Regions from separate parts of the Clostridium malenominatum genome, predicted to be linked through region 1. Evidence: riboswitches for the same ligand, from Rfam matches in the RefSeq annotation. Region 1 holds a riboswitch; each other region holds the start of a gene.
What was found. Region 1 has a riboswitch for lysine ahead of lysA (diaminopimelate decarboxylase). Riboswitches for the same ligand answer to the same signal wherever they lie in the genome.
Positions count from the first base shown of each region.

Region 2: another riboswitch for lysine. It lies ahead of ABDZ69_RS15125 (aspartate kinase); the one in region 1 lies ahead of lysA (diaminopimelate decarboxylase).
Region 3: another riboswitch for lysine. It lies ahead of ABDZ69_RS15265 (Na+/H+ antiporter NhaC family protein); the one in region 1 lies ahead of lysA (diaminopimelate decarboxylase).

Region 1 is NZ_BAAACF010000001.1:275,860-283,447, forward strand. Features, by position in the region: gene ABDZ69_RS01465 (PRK06851 family protein) at 1-729, opposite strand, end outside; gene ABDZ69_RS01470 (cation diffusion facilitator family transporter) at 808-1,965, opposite strand; gene ABDZ69_RS01475 (M18 family aminopeptidase) at 2,083-3,384, shown strand; lysine riboswitch at 3,448-3,614, shown strand; gene lysA (diaminopimelate decarboxylase) at 3,684-4,976, shown strand; gene ABDZ69_RS01485 (glycoside hydrolase family 94 protein) at 5,174-7,588, shown strand, end outside.
Region 2 is NZ_BAAACF010000006.1:134,504-142,091, forward strand. Features, by position in the region: gene ABDZ69_RS15090 (GNAT family N-acetyltransferase) at 1-211, opposite strand, end outside; gene ABDZ69_RS15095 (prolyl-tRNA synthetase associated domain-containing protein) at 319-813, opposite strand; gene ABDZ69_RS15100 (NUDIX domain-containing protein) at 806-1,330, opposite strand; gene dut (dUTP diphosphatase) at 1,355-1,789, opposite strand; gene infC (translation initiation factor IF-3) at 2,036-2,545, opposite strand; gene ABDZ69_RS15115 (aspartate-semialdehyde dehydrogenase) at 2,725-3,714, opposite strand; gene ABDZ69_RS15120 (MBL fold metallo-hydrolase) at 3,743-4,720, opposite strand; gene ABDZ69_RS15125 (aspartate kinase) at 4,788-5,993, opposite strand; lysine riboswitch at 6,089-6,256, opposite strand; lysine riboswitch at 6,355-6,526, opposite strand; gene ABDZ69_RS15130 (DUF2164 domain-containing protein) at 6,619-6,843, opposite strand; gene ABDZ69_RS15135 (SPL family radical SAM protein) at 6,886-7,588, opposite strand, start outside.
Region 3 is NZ_BAAACF010000006.1:164,359-171,946, forward strand. Features, by position in the region: gene ABDZ69_RS15235 (dipeptidase) at 1-879, opposite strand, end outside; gene thrC (threonine synthase) at 972-2,180, opposite strand; gene ABDZ69_RS15245 (Rid family detoxifying hydrolase) at 2,197-2,580, opposite strand; gene ABDZ69_RS15250 (hypothetical protein) at 2,750-3,088, opposite strand; gene ABDZ69_RS15255 (Lrp/AsnC ligand binding domain-containing protein) at 3,212-3,679, shown strand; gene ABDZ69_RS15260 (DUF378 domain-containing protein) at 3,784-3,993, shown strand; gene ABDZ69_RS15265 (Na+/H+ antiporter NhaC family protein) at 4,162-5,910, opposite strand; lysine riboswitch at 6,044-6,219, opposite strand; gene glsA (glutaminase A) at 6,270-7,187, opposite strand; gene ABDZ69_RS15275 (MalY/PatB family protein) at 7,184-7,588, opposite strand, start outside.

The DNA of each region.
Region 1 (7,588 bases):
ATTATGTCCGTTTATTAAAGCTTCTTCTTTTAAATAACTTAATACTTCAGTTTTTCCCGTGCCTGGGCCACCCTTCAAAACATAAATTTTTTCACAAAAATCGTAAATTGTATTTACATAGCTTATTATTCCATTTGGAGTAAAAGCTGTAGCAAATAAATGTCTTTCTTCGCCTAAACCCTCTAAGTTTGTTTCTAGTATGGAATCCTTTAGTTTTTTCTTTAAATCCTTTAGTTTGTTTCTGTCTAAGGCTTTATTATTTTGGTAGCTCCAATCATCATGAACGGCTCTTGCAGCTGCAAAATAGGAATAAGCTCTTTTAAAGCTATCTTTTATTTTATTATCCACATTCATTATATCGTTTTTTGATAAGCTCAAATTTTTCTCATCTAAACAAACCCCAAAATCAATGATTTCATCTAAAGCTCCAGGAACTTTAGGATCGTTAATGTGAGGGGCGGTACCATCTAGCAATACTATGCCAAGTTCTTTGATTAACACTGCATCTAAGGATTCATTATCAGAAGAACAATGAAAGTACTCAATGGAATATCCTTTATCAGCAAAAGTCTGGCCTATTTTTTTCATAAAATAGGATTTGCCTGTACCAGGGCCACCTTTTATATAGAATAATCTCTTCGCATCTTTTAATGGTAAAATGTATTGAAAAAATGAATGAAAACCCTTAGAAGTATTGCTTCCAGGGAAAAAATGTCTTTCTTTTATCATAATATACTTCACTCCCAAATATAAGAATCAATATATACTATGCTGATGCCACTATTATGTTGAAAAAAATTTAAAAAATCACATAAAATCCCTATCTATGGTTATAATGGCATTATATTCTGGATGAATATTTTTGATATCTTTATTTAATGATTCTACTATATTACACTGAAATTCCTCTGTAAGGGGTTGTTTGTAATCAATAACTATATCAAAAATTAGATTTTTTCTTTCACCCTCTCCAACCATTCTAAAATCATGAAGGGAAGTTATAAGAGGATAATTCTTAATTATTTTTTCTAATTCCTCTAAGGCAAAATTAACTTCTTCATCATTAGTGTTTATTGGGTCCATATGTATAACCAGCACTATGTTAAGATTTTCTGAAAGCTCTCTTTCCGCTCTATCTATAATTTCATGTATCTGAACTAAAGAAATGTCTTGAGGAACTTCTGCATGTATTGAAGCCATGAACTTTCCAGGGCCATAGTTGTGCATAATCAAATCATGAACCCCTGTAATATATTTATAACTTAACACTCCATTTATTATTTTATCTACTAAATCTGGATCAGCAGCTTCACCAAGTAATGGGTTTAAGGTTTCTTTTATTAAAGAATACCCAGAATACATAATGAAAAGTGAAACTAAAATCCCGATGTAGCCATCAATAGGAAATGAAATCCACTTTGATGCTATTAAGGATAAAGCAACACAGCTGGAGGTAAAAACATCACCTAGAGCATCATAAGAAGAGGCTTGTAGGGCTGAAGAATTAATTTTTTTCCCCACGTAATTATTAAATCTACTTAGCCAAATCTTAGTACCTATTGATAGTAGAATTAAAATAAATGGTATAGTTTGAAAATTTACTGGTACAGGGTTAGTTATCCTTTGGTAAGAGGATTTTATAAATTCAAAGCCTACAATGATAACCATAAAGGAAACTACAAGTCCAGATAAATATTCTAATCTTCCATGCCCAAAGGGATGTTCCTTATCTGCCGGCTTAGAAGCTAATTTAAAACCAAGCATAGTTATAAGTGATGAAGTTGCGTCTGAAAGATTGTTAAAGGCATCAGCAGTAACGGATATACTTTTAGTTATTATGCCCACAAAAAGTTTTATTATAAATAAAAGGGAATTAGTGAGTATTCCCACTATACTCGCTAGGAAACCATAGGAATCTCTAGTATCTTTTTTTATAAAGGTTTTAATTAATAATTGAGAAAGCATTGTATTACCCTCCTGTCTTTATATTATAGCTATTATAACAAATATTAATAAAATAATACAATTCATAAATAAAGTATGTTATTCTAATAATAATAGTATTTTAACGGAGGGATAAAAATGAATGATAAGTTAAAATTAGCGCAGGAATTAATAAATTTTACATATAACAGCCCAACATCTTTTCATGCTGTGGAAACTGTGGAAAATATGTTGATAAGTTGTGGATATAAGGAATTAAAAGAAAAGGATAGTTGGCTTTTGGAACGTGGAGGAAAATACTATGTTAAAAAGAATGGTTCAGCCATAGTAGCTTTTCTAATGGGAAAGGAAAGTGTAGTGGAAAATGGATTTAAAATCATAGGTGCTCATACGGACTCTCCTACTTTCAGAATAAAACCCAATCCATACATGGTAAGTGAAGGAGCATATTTGAGATTAAATACTGAGGTTTATGGAGGACCTATTTTAAATACTTGGCTGGATAGACCTTTAGCTATAGCTGGAAGAGTTATAATTCGGGGAGAAAATTTAATGGAACCTGTAGAGAAGTTAGTAAATATTAATAAGCCATTACTCGTAATACCAAATTTAGCAATTCATATGAATAGAGAAGTTAATAAAGGAGTAGAGCTTAATCCTCAAGTTCATACAATACCTTTAATGGGAGTAATAAATAGCACTCTAGAAAAAGAAGATTATTTAGTAAATTTAATATGTGGTGAATTAAATTTAAATAAAGAAGAGGTTTTAGATTTCGATTTATTCTTATATGAGTATGAAAAAGGCTGCATAATGGGATTAAATAATGAGTTTATTTCCTGTTCAAGATTAGATAATTTATCTATGGTTCATGCTGCGCTTAAGGCATTAATTGAAAGTGAAGATACTAAAGGAGTTAATGTGGCAGCTTTTTTTGACAACGAAGAAGTAGGAAGCGGAACAAAACAAGGTGCGGATTCAATGTTTTTATCTAGTATATTAGAAAGAATTGTAGAAAAAGAAGAAATGGGAAAAGAGCCTTACTTTAGAGCACTGGCTAAATCATTCCTTATATCCTCAGATTTAGCCCATGCAGTTCACCCAAATTCCCCAGAGAAAGCGGATCCTGTAAATAGACCAATAATAAACAAAGGACCAGTTATTAAATTAAGTGCCAATGGAAGTTATACTACAGATGCTTACTCTTCAACTATATATGAGAATTTATGTAAAGAGGCTGAGGCGCCAGTACAAAAGTTTGTAAATCGCTCAGATGCAAGAGGGGGTTCTACTATAGGACCAATCACTTCTTCTCACATAAGCATACCTTCTGTGGATGTAGGAAGTCCAATTCTTGGTATGCATTCAATAAGAGAACTTGGTGGAGTTGATGATCACTATTTTATAACAAATTCATTTAAGATATTCTATAAACTATAATTACTATTGAAAGATAGTAAGCATTGTGTTAAAATGTTTTTAATAATTTAACATATTAAAGTTACCTAGGGTAGAGGTGCTGTAATTAATAGTACTTATTTGGAGCGGCCACGCTTTGAAGAATAAGGAAAGGAGTTATAGCCGAAGAAAACAATGAGGAAAGTTGTTTTCTGGCGTTGCATAAAATATATGTAATGTTGTCACTATGATGGTGGAGAGCTACAGGGTCACAAAGTTGTCATTATTGCAGCTATAGGTGTACCTTAGCTGCATTTATTTTATTAGAGGAGATGAGGGTAATGAGATTATTTGGTGATATGGAAGTTAAAAATAACACATTATATATAGGAGAAATAAGTACTTTAGATTTAGTTAAAGAACATGGCTCACCTCTATATGTAATGGATGAAGGCTTAATGAGAAAAAATTGTAGGGATTATATTAAATATTTTAAAACAGAGGAAATGGGAAACAAGGTGGCTTATGCAGGAAAGGCCTTTCTAACTAAGGAGATGTGTAGATTAGTTAAAGAAGAAGGATTATATTTAGATGTAGTATCAGGAGGAGAATTATATACCGCCCATAAGGTAGATTTTCCAATAGATAAAATATATTTTCATGGCAACAATAAAAGTTTAGAAGAAATTAAAATGGGTATAGAACTTGGGGTTAGAGCCTTTGTAGTAGACAATTTTGAGGAAATAGACATAATAAATGAAATAGCTAAGGAAAAGGGAATAATTCAAAAAATACTTTTAAGAGTATCTCCTGGCATAGAAGCCCATACTCATGATTATATAAAAACTGGTCAAGTGGACTCTAAATTTGGTTTTACTTTATTAGAAGATGAAGTCTTTAAAGGAGTAGAAAAGAGTATTAATAACTCCAATGTAAACTTAATTGGATTACATTGTCATATTGGTTCACAAATTTTTGAAACTACCCCTTTTGAAGATGCCGTAGATGTAATGCTAGAGCTTACAAATGAAGTTAAAAATAGATTTAACTATAAATTAGAAGAATTAGACTTAGGCGGAGGCTTTGGTATTTACTACAAAGAAGGAGATAAGCCGAAAACCACAGAAGAATATTGTAATGCTATTATAAATAGGGCAAAGGAAAAAGTTAAAGAGTTAAATATGGATATTCCATATTTAGGTATTGAACCAGGAAGATCCATAGTAGGTAACGCAGGAACAACATTGTATACCATTGGAGCTATTAAGGATATTCCAAAGGTTAGAAAATACGTTTCAGTAGATGGTGGAATGACAGATAACATAAGACCTGCACTATACAGCGCAGAGTATGAATGTGTAATTGCAAACAATGTGGAAAATATAGATTTAGAAAAGGTAACTATAGCAGGAAAGTGCTGCGAATCTGGAGATATACTGCTAAAGGATATGGTAATTCCAAAATTAAATAGAGGAGACATTTTAGCGGTATTAACTACAGGAGCCTATGGATATTCTATGAGCAACAATTATAATAAAACACCAAAAGCCCCAGTGGTATTTGTTAAAGAAGGAAAAGCTAAAGTAGTTTCAAGACGCCAAAGTTATGATGAATTAATAAGCAATGAAATATAAAATAGTAAAATATTATGGAGAAATTTCTCCATAATATTTTTTTGTTTTTTGGGAACAATATTTTAAGATAATTAGATTTTTAGTTGATGAGGAAATTCCCATGAAATTTTCACTATATCTAGACATCTAAAAAACTAAACATCTAAAAAACTGAAAAATTGCTTAGCAATTTTTTTGATTTTCAAGGGGTGGAGATAATGATAGATTACAAAGACTTTTATGATGACCTAGTAGAAGAATGTCCTTACAATAGAAAAGATAAGAGTATAAAAGCAAGAATAAAGCTTATAAAGAATTTAGATAGTAACTATGAAAAAATTTTAAAAGGGTATGATTTTATAAGCAAGGAAGTTAAGGCGAAAAGAGATATACCTCCTGCAGGAGAGTGGCTATTAGATAATTTATATTTAATACAAAAGGAATACAAGTACATAAAAAGTAGCATGCCTAGAGACTACTATGAAAACTTACCTTTGGTTAAGGACTATCCTAGAATTTATCATATAGCACAGAGGATAGTTAAGGAAACCGATGGAAGAGTTAGTGGAGGAAATATTGAAGGTTTCATAAAGGAATATCAAAAACATACTATACTAGGCAGTGGAGAGCTATGGTCATTACCAGTAATGATAAGAATAGCCCTAATACATAATATTAGCAAAGTAACTAGCAATATAGTTTATTGTCATAGTGAAAAAATCAAAGGAGAAATATTTGGAGAAAAACTTATAGAAAGTTCTAATAATGAGGAAGAATTACAAAATTTAATTAAACAAGATATAAGTTTTACACCTTATTTCACGGAAAGACTTTTAAAAGTATTAAGGGATAGTGGCTTTGAAAATAAGCAAGTATATGAATGGATAGATGAAAAGCTAGCCATGGAAGACATCAATAATGAGAAAATAATTTCACTAGACCATAAAAGGCAAGCCTTCTATAGGATGTTAATTGGAAATAGTATAACGGGAATGAGAGAACTTTCATCTCTCAACTGGATAGAATACTTTGAAAGATTAAGTTATGTGGAAAAAACACTTAAAAAGGATCCTAGTAAAGATTATGGGAAAATGGATTTTCCTAGTAGAGATTATTATAGACATAATATAGAAAGGTTAGCAAGACATATGAAGCTTGGAGAATCCTTCGTAGCTAGAAAAGCTATAGAATGTGCTCTTGAAGGAGAAGAAAATCCAGATAAGCCTTATTTAAAGCATGTGGGATATTATATTATTGACGAGGGAATACAGTGTTTAAAGGATAAAATTGGCTTTAAGGATGAGGGTTATAAAAAATTAAAATTTAATGATAGAAATCATAGAGCTAAAAATTATATAGCATTAGCCTTAATTTCCACTTTAGTATTAGCCGTGTTGTTAGTTTATTTTACCTCGGATATAGATATGAGCTTATGGAAATACCTAGTTACATTTTTATTAGTATTAGTTCCTTCTAGTGAAATAGTTATATCCATAATTAATTGGAGCATTACTCATTTAACACCACCGGATTTCATACCTAAAATGGAGTTTGAAGAGGAAATACCAGAAGAATTCAGTAGTGTTGTAGTTATTTCTACTTTAATAAATTCTGAAAAAAGAGCAAGAGAGTTGGTAAAAGATTTAGAGGTTTATTATCTTGGAAATAGAAGTAAAAATATTTATTATGCAATACTAGGAGACTTTAGAGATTGGAAAGAAGAGAACCATGAAGAAGACAATAAGATAGTGAAAACTTCCTTAGAAGAAATTAAAAAGTTAAACGAAAAATATTCTAAGAAGGGAGAAGATATATTTTATTTCTTAAGTAGATATAGGCAATACAATGAAAAGGAAAGTTTATGGCTTGGATGGGAAAGAAAAAGAGGAAAACTTGTAGAGTTTAATAGACTTATAAGAGGAGATGAAACTACTAGTTATAACATTATAAGTGGAGATATAAAAAAACTATGTAAGGTAAAATATGTAATAACTTTAGATGCAGATACAATTCTCCCCATAAATTCTTCAAAGAAGCTTATAGGTGCCATGGCCCATACCCTAAATCATCCCCATATAGAGACAGGCAAAAAAAGAATATTAAGAGGGTATGGGTTAATGCAACCTAGGATAAATATTTCTAGTATTAGTGCAAATAAAAGCCTGTTTTCTAAAGTTTTCTCAGGAGAAACAGGTATAGACCACTATACAACAGCTATTTCAGATGTATATCAAGATAGATTTGGAGAAGGCATATTTACAGGAAAGGGAATTTACCATATAGATACTTTTAGCTTTATGTTAGAGGGAGAAATAGAAGAAAACTCAGTTTTAAGCCATGATTTATTAGAGGGTTCCTACGTTAGAACAGCTCTTCTTACGGATGTAGAGTTAATAGATGGTTATCCAGCTTATTATAATTCTAGTTGCAAAAGGATGCATAGATGGGTTAGAGGAGATTGGCAATTGATGACCTGGTTATTTAAAAAGACTTCTTTAAATTTATTATCCAGGTGGAAAATATTTGATAATTTAAGAAGAAGCTTATTATATCCATCCATAATTACATTATTAATAGCCTCTTTATTGCTACTTAAAAACCCAGAGATAGCATTAATACTTTCTTTTGTATCC
Region 2 (7,588 bases), on a different contig from region 1:
TAATTTTAAAGGAAATAATCCCTACAAGCACTTCAGCTAAATAATATCCATAGAAACTTTCCCCACTTTCTTTTATGGTCTCTAATGTATCCCTTAGTGTTGGTATATCATAAAACCCTATGATTCCTGCCTCTACTAAATAAGAAGCTTTTTGTATATCTAATATTTTTTCTACTATACACTTATCTTTTACATCCAGCTCTTTAATCATCTCTACTAATTTCCTTTACAATAGTTTTATTAATATTTTACCATAAAAATTAAATAACTGTCCCTGGTCAGAAACCAAAAAAGGGAAGATTTAACTTCCCTTAATAATTATATTTTTATATAGTTAAATTCATTGCCTTGGTGATGAAGGAATTTCTCAAAGTCATCATAAGATATTGTAATAGTTGCTGTATTTACATTAGGATGAAAACTAATTTTATTGCAGTTAATCAAATCTTTGTCTATTAGTACCTTAACACTTTTTTCTTTATCATTTATCAATCCAAAGGGAGTAACGGACCCAGGGGTAAGACTTAAATACTTATATAGTCTTTCCTCCGATGCAAAGCTTAAACTACTGCTCTCAATTTCCTTTGATAAATCCTTTAAATTAACCTGCTTCCATTCTGTTATAATAAGAAGATAGTGAATATCTCCCTTTCTATTGCGAATAAATAAATTTTTACAATGCTGCCCTTCCATATGTATATTTAAATTATTGGCTTCTTCAATAGTAAAAATTGCTGGATGTTCATATCTAATATAATCTATGTTTAATTCTTTTAAAACATCGTATACCCTTTTTTCTTCTTCTCTAATCATTGAATCTTATCTCCTTACTACTTAATTCTTTTAAGAAAGTTTTATCCCTCTCTTTTATAAATCTACCTACATAGTTATAAGGCTCATCCTTTTCTAAAAAATCCATTGCTTCTTCTATACTCATCCATTTTAATTTAAAACCACTATTAATTTCTTCTTCGGTATAACTAGTCTCTCCTATTTCCCCTTTAACCTTTGAATAATAGCAATAGGATATTTGCAATTGCTCAAATTCATCTCTATATTCTATAATAGCCCCTACTTCTCCTAAAACTTCTATAGCTGTCCCTACTTCTTCTGCTACTTCTCTCCCTAACGCTTCTACTATGTTTTCCCCAGGTTCTATTCCTCCACCAGGTAGCTTATGATAGTTATCCTTTGAAACATAAAGTATTGCTATTTTACCTGATTCATCAAATAAAATTGTTCTTGCAGCTTTTCTCACCTTGTAAGAAATCTCTTTAGTGTCATTATTTATTCCTATATGTTTTTCATAAATTTCTCTTAATAAATTCATGTAATCACTTCACTTTTCTTAATTTTAAACCCCTGTTGAACCAAATCCTCCAGCTTCCCTTTCCGTTTCCGTTAACTCTTCTACTTCTATTACATCCACTGGTACTATAGGCTTTACAACCATTTGAGCTATTTTCATTCCTATTTCAACTTTAAATGGAACTTTTCCATGGTTGATAAGTATTACTCCAACTTCTCCACGATATCCTTCATCTATAGTCCCTGGAGTATTTAAAACCGTTATGCCATTTTTAAGAGCTAATCCACTTCTAGGTCTCACTTGCGCCTCAGTGAATGGTGGAAGCTGAATACTAATTCCTGTTCCTACTAGTTTCACTTCTCCTGGTTCAATAGTTAAATTTGCCGTTGAAAATAAATCTAAACCAGCATCCCCTATATGTGCGTATTGTGGTAACTTAGCATCTTTATTTAATAGTTTAACTTTTAATGTGTACTTCATTTTATTCCTCCTTAGTAAAAATTACGAAGTAATTTTTCAGATGACTAGATGATTAGATATTTAGATTTTTAGATATTGTAAAAACTTCCATGGAGTTTTAATATTAAAGAAATTCCTTAGGAATTTGCACATTATCTAATCATCTAAATATCCATCAATCTAAATATCTAAAAAATTGCTTAGCAATTTTATTAAATTATATCAAAAAGAGATAGATATATTCTACCCATCTCTTTGTAAAAGGCACTATTGTTTTTTAGGTGCTAAAATCATTATCATATTATTGCCTTCTAATTTAGCTGGTTTTTCAACCACGCCTACATCTCCAACTTTAGACAAAAACAAATTGAACACTTCATTTCCTACACTTGTATAATTATTTTGTCTTCCTCTAAATCTTATGGAAACCTTAACTTTATTTTCTTTTTCTAAAAATCTTTTGGCATTATTAGCCTTAATATCTATATCATGCTCTTCGATAGTGGCACTTAATTTTACTTCCTTAATAGAAACCACTTTCTGATTTTTCTTAGCTTCCTTCATCTTCTTATTCTTTTCATAAAGATATTTTTCGTAATTCATTATTCTGCATACAGGGGGATTAGCATTTTCTGATATCATAACTAGATCTAGTTCTTGATCTTGAGCTCTCTTTAAAGCTTCTCCTATCCCTAGAATAACATCTCCATCTTCTCCTATAAGTCTTACTTCCTTTGCTCTAATGTTTTCATTTAAGTTATTATTGTTATTAATAATACAACACCTCCAAAATACATATATTAAATATTATTTAATATATTATATATAGTATACCCTATTTTTAAATATAGTCCAAACAAATCTAGAATAAATTAACTAAAAATAGTAAAATAGGGGACAGTTATTAAAATTTAAATAAAAATTTTAATAACTGTCCCTAAATTCATTTAAAACTTCTATTTTTCTATTAAACATTCTGCAATTTGAATTGTATTTAATGCAGCGCCTTTTCTTATGTTGTCTGCAACAACCCAAAGATTTAAACCATTATCTAAACTGAAGTCTCTTCTGATTCTTCCAACATAAACTTCATCTTTACCTGAAGCATCAATTGGCATTGGATAAACTAAATCCTTAGCATTGTCTTGAAGAATAATTCCATCAGCATTTTTATATAATTCAAATATATCTTCTATTTCAAAACCATTTTCTAATTCCACATTTATGCTTTCACTATGGGAATTTAAAACTGGAACTCTAACAGTAGTTGCTGTTATTTTTAAATCTGGGCTATGAAGTATTTTTCTTGTTTCATTAACCATTTTTATCTCTTCTTTTGTGTAACCATTATCTAAGAAAGAATCAATATGTGGAAGTAAATTCCCTACTATTGGATAAGGGAACTTTTTAGGCGCTTCACCATTATATCCGTTAATCAAATCATTATATCCCGCTGCTCCTGCTCCTGAAACTGCTTGATAAGTTGAATATACAATTCTTTTAATTCCGTATTTATCATGCAATGGCTTTAGTGCTACCACAGCTTGTATTGTTGAACAATTCGGATTTGCTATTATTCCTTTATGAAGTTTTGCATCTTCTGGATTTACCTCTGGAACTACTAGTGGAACCTCTGGATCCATTCTCCAAGCACTGCTGTTATCAATTACTACAGCACCATATCTTGCAAAAATAGGAGCATATTCTAAACTTATAGTTCCTCCTGCTGAAAATAAAGCAAAATCTATTTTTTTATCTTTAATATTATCCTCTTTTAGCTCTTCTACAGTGTAATTATTCCCTTTAAAAGTAACTTCTTTCCCTGCTGATCTGGCTGAAGCAAATAAATACAATTCATTTACCGGGAAATTTCTTTCTTCTAGAATTTCTAAAAACTTTCTTCCTACCATGCCTGTACATCCTACTAGGGCAACATTATACTTCATAACAAATTCCTCCCAAAAATTATTTTATTTAATTATTTTTAAGTCTATATAATAAAATACCCTTTTCTAAAAATTTTTCCCCTTTCCCAATGTTGACAATATGCTCTAAATGAGACATAGCTTCTCCAGCCGCAAACCATTTTTGAGCATTGGGAAAGTCTTCCCATCCATTACACTTTAAATCCCATTTCACTTTTGATGCTGTATCTCTTACTGAAATTTTTCCATCCTTAATAATGTTCATAATTTCTTCTAATCTTTTTTGGTGATGATCTAAAAGTTCATCAATCCTTTTTCTATGGTCTTTAACAATGCTTCTATGGGCAGTAAAAAGATATTCTATTTCATAATTATATACCTTTTTTAAGCTTTGAAAATATACAGATAAGATATTTTTATCAAATCCCCAAAATGTAATATTTGGAGTTATCTTATCTAGAATATGGTCTCCGCCAAAAAAAATTTTATGCTCTTTTTCATAAAGTCCTATATGTCCTGGAGTGTGACCTGGGGTATCTATAACCTGAAAAGAATATTTTCCAATGTTTATTTTTTCCCCTTCTTTTAAGTAAGTGAAGTTTATCTTTTCTTTATTTCGATATTTATATCCAGGGTTATCTTCAAAACATACATTATCTTTTTTTAAATCAAATAGCTTAGCAAATTCCTCAAATCTATCCCAATAAGACTTTTGTGACATTTCATTTATTAGTTCTCCATCAATAGCTCCTGAATAAACACTTACTCCCATATCATTTAAGTATGCAGCTAGTCCTGAGTGATCTGAATGAAGATGGGTTACTAATAAGTATGTTTTTGAAAGGTCTAAATTCAATTCCTTAATACCTTTCATCAATTCATTTTTACATTCTTCAGTATTAAAGCCCGTGTCTATTATTAAGTTCTTATCCTCCGAAAGTATTATATAACTATTTATCGCTCTTAAAGGATTATTAGGCAAAGGAATGTCCACTTTAAAAATATCTGGATAAACTTCCGTAACCATTTTGCCAGCCCCCTTATTTATGATATTTACTTAATTTTATCATAAATCCTTAGGGATTGTTTTAAAATTATAAATTTAGCTCTTTTGCTAATGCAGTTACTGCTCTTCCTTTATCTATTGAATCTATAGTATAGGATATGCTTATTTCTGAAGTAGTTACCTGTTTAAACTCTATATTATTCTCTGATAATATGCTAAATACCTTTGCGGCTACTCCTGATTGTTTCATCATTCCTATTCCAACTACAGATATTTTGCTTATATCTAGTTCTTTTGAAACTTTAATGGTTGGAATTTCTTTTTTAATTTCCTTTGTTATATCATCTATTGTATATATATCCTCTTTTGATGTGGTAAATGACACATTTACATACCCATCCAAAGGTGCTGTTTGACTTATCATGTCTATATTTACATTATATTTTGCTATTCTTTCAAATATTAATGCTATACTTTTAGCTTTACATGGTACATTTCTAATAGTTACCATGAGCACGTCGTCACTAGCTGTTAGTCCTGTTATTGCTTTATTTTCCATAGTTTCATCATACTCCTTTATATATGTTCCTAACTTTTCTCCAGTATTTAAAGCTACATAGATAGGAATATTATATTTACAGGCTATCTCTACAGCTCTTGCTTCCATTACTCCTGCTCCTAAACTTGCCATTTCCATCATTTCTTCATAGCTTATATTATCTAATTTTTTAGCATCTGAATACATTCTTGGATCTACATTGTATATACCTTCTACATCCGTATAAATTTCACAAGTACACTTAAGTTTTGAGGCAAGTGCTACAGCACTAGTATCGGAACCCCCTCTTCCTAGAGTTGTTATATCTCCAAACTGATTTATTCCTTGGAAACCTGCTACAATAACTATTTTACCCTCATCTAAATGTTTTTTTACATTTTCAATGCGAACATCCGCAATACGGTTTTTAGTATGCATTCCTTCAGTTAATATTCCCGCTTGAAAACCTGTTAAAGATATTGCATCATATCCAAATTGTTGAAAGGCAATGGATAGTAATGCAATGGATACCTGTTCTCCTGTGGACATGAGCATATCTAACTCTCTTCTATTTGGATTTGGAGAAATTTCCTTTGCCATGTTTATAAGATGATCTGTGGTTTTCCCCATTGCAGAAACTACAACTACCACTTCATCTCCTTTTTTCTTTCTTTCAATTACTCTTTCAGCAACAGCTTTTATCTTTTCTATGGTAGCTACAGATGATCCACCATACTTTTGCACAACTACAGCCATGTGAATAACCCCCTATTTCTTGTATTTTAGATATAAAAAACAACCATGAGCAAAAGGACTCATGGCTGCTGTAGCCTAAAAACACCTTTTGCCCCAACATGGTAAGCACGCCATTAAAGAGTTGGGCAACTCTTTAAAGACAGTACTATACTTATTTAGCATAGTCCCAACACTAAGGATAAATCCTTATATGTTTCGGCAATTACTCCTTTTTGCATATTCATTATACATACTCATAGCAATTGCGGCCTCTGTACCACATTGATAGAATTCATTTAATTTTTATTAATAAAAAACAAAAATAGCCATGAGAAGCAAAAGGACTCATGACTACTATAGCCTAAAAACACCTTTTGCCCCAACATGATAAGCACGCCATTAAAAAGTTGGGCAACTTTTTAAAGACAGTACTATACTTATTTAGCATAGTCCCAACACTAAGGATAAATCCTTATATGTTTCGGCAATTACTCCCTTTTTGCATATTTACTCAATACACAATACTCATAGTAACTGCAACCTCTATATCATATCGTTTATGCGTTTATTCACTTTTCAAAACTATTATATAAATGTTATCAAATATACATGCTTAAGTCAACTCTTAAACTTTTAAATATCTTTATTATTTTTCAAGGCCTAACATATCCTCAATTTTCTCGCTCATGTATCTATATGAATCCTCAACACCTTTATTATAAAATTCTGGTGCTAATTTATTTATTACAAAATCTAACACCATACTCGCTGCTAAATCACCTATTTCTTCTTCTCTTTCATTAGAAAAATATTCTTTAATATCTTCTATCATTTGTTTCTTTTTATCCTTATTTAAAACTATTTTGTCCATCTTTTTATCTCCTTTTATTTTTTTATAACCGTCCCCAACAGTTTAAATGTAGCTATCAAATAATGATAGTTGAACACTGTTTTTTTCATAGAAATTCATCTTCCTAGCTATGGCTTCTTTATAACATAATTCTTTAAATGCACTATATAATTTTTCATGCTCAGGTACAGAACATGAGTATAAGCCTTTGTAATTATGCACATATCTTTCCTTTAGCCCTGAAAAACTCTTATCCAATTCTTTAAAGTAGTACTCTCTTTGTCCTTCTCTTAAAGTCATTCCAAACCAAGCTATTATGTATTTTGCTCCCGCATCCTTTCCCCTCTTAACAATGTCATCAATATTTTTTAAGCTATCTGTTAAAAAGGGAAGTACTGGCATTAAAATTATTCCTGTATAAATTCCTTCCTTAGATAGCTTTTTTATAGCTTCAAATCTTTTAGAAGATACTGGCGCAAAAGGCTCTATAATAGATGATAACTTGTCGTCTCCCGTTGTTATAGTAATTGAAGCTGCTGCATAGGTTTTGCCTATTTCTTTTATAATGTCTATATCTCTTGTAATCAAATCTCCTTTAGTAATAATATGAATGGGGAACTTATAAATACTTATAGTTTCTAAAGCTCTTCTAGTAACTCCTAGTTCTTTTTCAATAGGCATATAGGGATCATTCATGCTACCTGTCCCTATAGTGCCTATAGTTCTTTTTCCCTTTAATTCTTTGTGAAGAAGTTCCACTGCATTT
Region 3 (7,588 bases), on a different contig from region 1:
TCTCTCTTTCTCTAAAGCAAAGATTAATTTATCCATTTGTGAAAAATCTTCAATTTCTACCGGTGTTCCTATACCATCAAAATCTGTACCTAAGGCAATGCAATCTATACCTCCAATATTTCGTATATGTTTAATATGCCTTACCATATCTTCCACTTTCGCCATATAACTGTCCCCTGAAGTCTCTAGGAATTTATTGTAGAAGTTTATACCCATTACTCCTCCTTTTTCAGATAGGATTTTAATCATTTCATTAGTCAAGTTTCTTTTATGAGGAGTTAATTCTCTGGAGTTTGAATGAGATGCTACAAAAGGTGCTTTAGAAATTTCTGCTACATCATAGAAGCCCTTATCTGATAAGTGCGATACGTCAACTATCATTCCAAGTCTATTCATTTCACCTATTAAATCTCGTCCAAAAGAGGTTAATCCTTTAACCATATACTCATCTTTAACACTTGGAAAACCTATTTCATTAGGATGGTTCCATGTAAGAGTGATTAATCTTACTCCATTTTCAAAAAAATAATATAAGTTATCCATTTTACCTTCAAGAACTGCCCCCTCTTCTATGGTTAAAAAGGCTGAAATCTTACCCTCATCCTTGTTTCTATACATCTCCTCAAGATTTCTACTTAAAGCTATATAATCTTTATAGCTATCTATCTCAAAGTAAAATCTTTTCATAAGGGAAATACACTTTTCTTTCACATCTTTATGTTCATTCTTATTTATAAACAATGCAAAAAATTGGGCCAAGGATCCTCCCTGACTTAGCTTTTGTATATCTACAGAAAAACTATTTTTAAATAAATCTCCACCACTTTTTTCCCTCTCCAATAAGTCTATGGTATCACAATGCAAATCAATAATCTTCAATATCATCACCTCAAATTCTACTATATTATAATATATTAAAAAGTTCTATAAAATAAAACAAAGAAATCCCCAAATAGGGATTTCTTAAATCATTAAAAATTATCTTTAATAAAGCTATCAAGTTCTTCTAGCTTACATAAATGAGCATTTAAATTATGTTTTTCAAAAGCAGCTGTATACTTTAGACCGCTTCCTGTAACTATACAAGCTATACTATCCTCTTCTGTTAAGTAGCCTTGCTGTCTTAACTTTTTAACTGCAGCTAAAGGCACACAAGATTCTGGTTGCCCAAAGACACCCTTTTCAGCCATTTCCTTTTGAGCAATAATTATTTCCTCATCAGAAACAGCCACGCATGTTCCACCATTTTCCTTTAACATTTTCAATACCGCATTTCCACTTGGAGGGAATGGATTTTCTATACCATGAGCAATAGTTTCTGGATTTTGTACCCTTTCAATTTTCATTGAGCCCTTTTCAAAGGCATTGAAAATCGGAGAACATCCCGCTGCTTGTGCTACAATAATCTTTGGAATTCTATCTATGATACCAACTTCCTTAAACTCCTTAAATCCCTTATATATACCTCTAACATTTCCCCCTGCACTAGTAGGTACAACTACATAATCGGGAATATTAAAATTTAACTGTTCACACATCTCAAAAGCCGCTGTCTTATATCCCTCTACTCTATATGTAACGTCAGAGTTTATAAAATAAATCCCTTGTTTTCTTCCTATTTCTAAACTTTCGTAATAAAGTTTGCCATAATCTCCGTCAACCTTAATTAAGTTTGCCCCATAAATTGCTATAGGATTTAGCTTTTCCTGTGGAATATTTTTTCCAACAAATATAAAAGTTTCAAAGCCCGCTCTTTTTCCATAGGCTGCAACGGACACTGCCATATTTCCCGTGGAAACTGCGCCTACCTTTTTAAAACCTAAGCTATGAGCATGTTGTATTGCCACAACAGTACCCCTATCCTTAAAAGACCAAGTTGGATTTTGGCTTTCATTTTTAAAATATAAATTCTTTAATCCAATTCTTTTAGCAATTCTAGGAATTGATACTGTTGGAGTAAAACCTTCATTTAATGATAAGTCCCTTCTAATTTCCTTAAATGGAAAAAAATCCGCATATCTTTCTAGAATAGTGTGCTGTAATGGGTTACCTTCTTTAATCTTTCCCTTTTTTATAAGTTCCATTTCCAATGGCTCATTACAATCATCGCATCTTGGATCTACTCTTTCCACAGAATACTCTTTTCCACAACCAGTGCAAATTAGTTTTAAATCTTTCATATCAAACCCTTCCTTTCTATTCAATAATGGCTATTGCTTCTATTTCCACTGCAGCATTCCTTGGCAATTTACCCACTTGTACGCATGATCTAGCTGGTGGATCTACCTTAAAATATTCGCCATATATTTCATTTACTTGAATAAAATCATTGATATCTCTTAAAAACACTGTTGTTTTGATCACATTGTCTAAACTTGAACCGGATTCTTCTAATATAACTTTAACATTTTCTAAAGCTACTCTTGTTGCATTTTTGACATCATCATCAATTAACTCCCCCGTTATTAAGTCACTTGGAGTTCTTCCTGATATGAATAATAAGTTTCCTACCTTTATTGCAGTGGAGTATGGGCCTCTCGCTGGTGCAGCTTTAGTGCATTCAATAACTTCTTTTTTCATTTAATCTCTCCTTCGTACTCTAGAATAAATTATTTAGAATTTATTATTAACTATTCTATAAAAAATTCTAAAACCCTTTAAATTTTATGATTTTTTTTAAAAATATATAAAAAATTATATAAAAAAGATGTTGGCTTATACCAACACCCACTTTTATATATTATTTACTTTATTTTTCATTATTATTCTTTACCCTATTTGGCTTTGCTTTAGGTCTCATTTTTATATCTTTTTTTCCTTTTACATTTTTCATTTCTAGTCTATCATCTTTAAACAAATCTACAAACCACAATACAAAAATTGCAAATACGGCAGATACAGCTAAACCCGGTATAGTATCGTAACCTAATTTTGCAGTATTACTTCCTGTTAATATTGCTAATGCTATGGCAAATATAATCCATTTATTGGGCTTATATTTTGATAAAACAAAAATCTTCAAAAGATTATAACCTATAATTATAACTAAAGTAAAGGCTAATAGCATTAAGTAATCAGACATCTTCAATTGTTATTCCCCCTTTATAAAGATCTATACTATAATATTATTCTATATTTTTTAAAATATATCAACAATATTTTTAATTCTTTTGTATAATATATATAATAATATAGCTTTGAGGTGATTATTTTGGAATTCAGCAAAAATCTACAATTAGATTCTTTAGATTTAGAAATATTATCAGTTTTAGCCAAGGATTCTAGAACTCCATTTTTAGAAATCGCCAGAAAATGTCATGTTAGTGGAGGAACTATACATGTAAGAATTAAAAAAATGGAGGATATGGGAATAATTAAAGGCTCTAAACTCTTAATAGATAGCGCTAAGCTTGGATACGACATTTGTTGTTTTATAGGAATAAATTTAGAGAAAGCTTCTTATTTAAATTCCGTTTCACAAAATATAGAACAAATACCAGAAGTAGTTGAATTATACTATACTACAGGAGAATATTGTATATTTTTCAAGGTATTATGCAAAAATATTTCCCACCTACAAAGCTTACTAGCTGAGAAAATTCAGCTAATTGACGGTGTACAAAAAACTTCCACAATGGTATGTTTACTTCAGAAGATAGACAGAAATATTATTTTATAATAGAAATTCAAATGAATTTTTGAATTTCTATTTTTTTGTTATATTTTCTTTATTATTTGGCAAGAATATAATTGCATTATTAAATAAATAAAGGAGATGTATTTATGAGAGGATTGGATGTAATTTCGCTAATCTTAGTTATAATAGGAGCAATAAATTGGGGACTTATAGGTTTCTTTAACTTCGATTTAGTTGCTACTCTTTTCGGAAACATGACTGCTTTTTCAAGAGTTATCTATTCTCTAGTTGGTATAGCTGGATTGTATGCTATTTCATTCTTAGGTAGAGATAGAGAAGTACACGAAGAAAGATAAACAGATTTCTAAGAATCAGGTGGAGTTTTTACTCCGTCTGATTCTTAGAAATCGTTATCCAGGGACGTAGCCGCTCTTAGCTCCCACTCTGAAGAAGATTGGAGTATTAGAGCGGGTAGTCATCGGATAGTAAAAAAAAGGAAATAGAAAACTATTTCCTTTTTTAATTTATACAACTTTTTTTTCTAAAGATTTTGAGGCTATTCCATCTCCTACCGGTTTACCGAATATAAATAACGTAGCGATTGTTGCAAATATAGCTACTGGTAAAACTATTATAATTGGCAGGTTTAACCCTACTGGTAAATAACCAAAGAGTATAGTAATAGCTCCTATAGTTAATGAATACATTATTTGAGTATTAACGTGGTCTATGTGATCACAAGCAGTACCCATAGATGAAAGTATGGTTGTATCAGATATTGGAGAACAATGGTCTCCGAAAATCGCTCCTGTCAAAACTGCACTACAATTAATTATCATAAAGTGAGCATCTCCTCCTCCAAGAGTAAATGCTATTGGAACTGCAAGAGGCATAAGTATTCCCATAGTTCCATAGGAAGTTCCTGTTGCAAAGGAAATAATTGATCCCATAACAAATATTAAAGTTGGTAACATAAATGGTGGTAATGAACTTTCAAAAACCTTAACTAAGAATTTAGCAGTACCTAATTCCTTAATAACACTGCTTAGTGACCAAGCAAGTACTAATATTACCCCTGTTATAATTAATGATTTCATTCCTTCTACCCAAGTATCTAATGCTTCTTCTAAAGTAAATATTTTTTGTATCATTCCCATAATAATACTAACAATACTTGCAAGCAATGCTGCCTGGAATAAAACCACACTGGCATCTGAAGCACTGAAGGCTTCTCTAATAGCAGTAAATGATGCTGGAGCTGAAGTTAGGATAGCTTTTAAAGCTTCATCCTCTCCACCCATTATGCTTTTATATCCATTAAAATAAAATCCTGCAAAAGAACCTATTAACAAAACACCTATAGGTATTATAGCATTCCAAACGGTTAATTTTATTCCTTCCTTTGGCTCAAGTGCTGTTGCTTCTGAGGAAACCATAGGTTTTGCACCATCTCTTAAAACCTTCCCTGTAGTCCTAGCTCTTCTTTCTGCCTTAAGCATCGGTCCAAAGTCTCTTAAAGTCAATGCTGAAGCAACTATGAATAATAATATTAATATATTATAAAATCTATAAGGTATAGTTTGTACGAATAACCCATAAGCATTTACTTCTTGTCCAATTGAAGCATAAGCATCTTTTATTAAGCTTATTTCATAACCAACCCATGTTGATATTAAAGCAATACCTGAAATTGGTGCTGCTGTAGCATCAACTATAAAAGATAACTTTTCTCTTGAAACTTTCATTTTATCTGTAACTGGCCTCATTATTGGTCCAACTATTAAAGAGTTAGCATAGTCATCAAAGAAAACCAATAATCCTAATAACCAAGTTATAATCTGAGCACTTATTGGCGTTTTAGCTTTTTTAGCTAAGCTTTCTGCAACGGCCTTTGCTCCACCCATTTTTGATACTAAAGCTATAAGTCCACCAATGGTCATACATTGAAGTATAATTCCTGCATTCCATGGATCTGCCAAAGAACCTACTAGTCTATTTATAACATCTAAAAATCCATTAAATATTGCTGAAAGGGCTCCTCCATTATTTAATTGAATTAAAAATGCTCCTGAGAAAACTCCTAAGAATAATGAGATAACAACATTTTTAGTTATAAATGCTAAAATAATAGCTACTAAAGGTGGTATTATTGTTAATATCCCAAATCTTTGAGAATTAAGTAAAGCAGGATCTGTTTCTGCTCCGAATACTGTTGTAGATAACAGTAACACTAACATAAAGGTTAATGTAATTACAAGATTTTTTCTTTTCATCTCTTCTCCTCCTAAAATTTTATTATTTGAAGTGAATAGTTTGAGGGGAGAGGATGCCCATTAAAACAAAAATACCCTTAAGTCTTATCACTCAAGGGCATGTATACACTAAGTCTATGTGTTCACATATTGTTTGAATGATAGCTCTCCACAAATTAGTTTTGTGACAATCTTGCTCATATTTTAAGCAAAACCAGTCATACAGCATCAAAGCATTAACTGTACGCTTCGGCGATATTTCCTTTCCTCACACTTCATACTGCTTAAGTCCGTGTAATTACTATTAAACACCGCGCCTCTATCGGTTATATTCACTCGCATAAAAGTATAACATTTATTCTTCATATAATCAAGCGCTTTTAGAATATACTTAAATCTAGTTTTTGGGATAAATCCTTTAAAACCTCTACTCCACCTATACTGTTCCCTCTTTTATCCAAAGAAGGTCCCACAATACCTATACCCATTTTATTAGGAGATACACCAAGGATACCTCCCCCTACTCCTGATTTTGCAGGAAGTCCTATTTTTACTGCAAATTCTCCTGATCCATCATACATGCCACAAGTAACCATAATAGTTTTAACTATTTGTGCTACTTCTTTTTCTATTATTCTCTCTCCTGTCCAAGGTATAACTCCGTTGTTTGCAAACACTGCAGCAATTTTTGATAAATCCTTGCAGGTCACTTCAATAGAGCACTGTTTAAAATAAACATCTAATACTGCTTCCACATCATTTTCTATTACTCCTGTACTTTTCATAAAATAAGCTAGGGATCTATTTCTATTCCCTGTTTTTTTCTCTGAAACATACACATTATAATTTAAATCCAATTCTTCATTTCCAGAAAGTTTTCTTACAAAATCCAAAACTCTAGAAAATGCTTCTTCTGAGGTATCCCCTTTAATCATTGAGGATATTGCTATAGCACCTGCATTTATCATTGGATTCAGTGGTTTATTTAGATTCTTCATCTCCAGGTCCACAATAGAGTTAAAAGCTTCTGTGGTGGGCTCCATACCTACCTTTGAAAATACATATTCTATTCCATTATCCATGATTGCAAGGGCTAAAGTAATTATTTTAGATATACTTTGGATTGTAAACTTTGTATAATAATCCCCACCAAAGTATTCCTTTCCTTCTAAAGTAGTGATATATATGCCTAGAGCATCCTTATTTCCATTTTTCAATTCTGGTATATAGCTTGCTACCTGTCCCTCACATAAATATTTTCTATTTTCATAAATTATTTCATCTAGTATTTCATTCATACATCTTCACTCCATGTTTTGCAATTGTTAATACCTATATTTAATCTAAATAAAGCTTCCTCTAATATTTTTCTTGGGCAGGCAAAATTTATTCTTTGAAACCCTTCACCATTTCCACCAAATAGCTGCCCCTCATTAAAAGCTACTTTTACTTCTTCACTTAAAAATCTCTTCAATTCTTTACTATTCATACGGAGTGCTCTAAAATCCACCCATGCTAAATATGTACCTTCTAATTTTGTTACCTTTATCATAGGCATATTTTTTTCAATGTATTCTCTCATATAATTATAATTCTCTTCAATGTAATAAAGCATCTCTCTATACCACTGTTCACCTTTTTCATAGGCTGCAATTAAACCTATAATTCCAAATATATTTATGTCTCCCATAGCATTAAG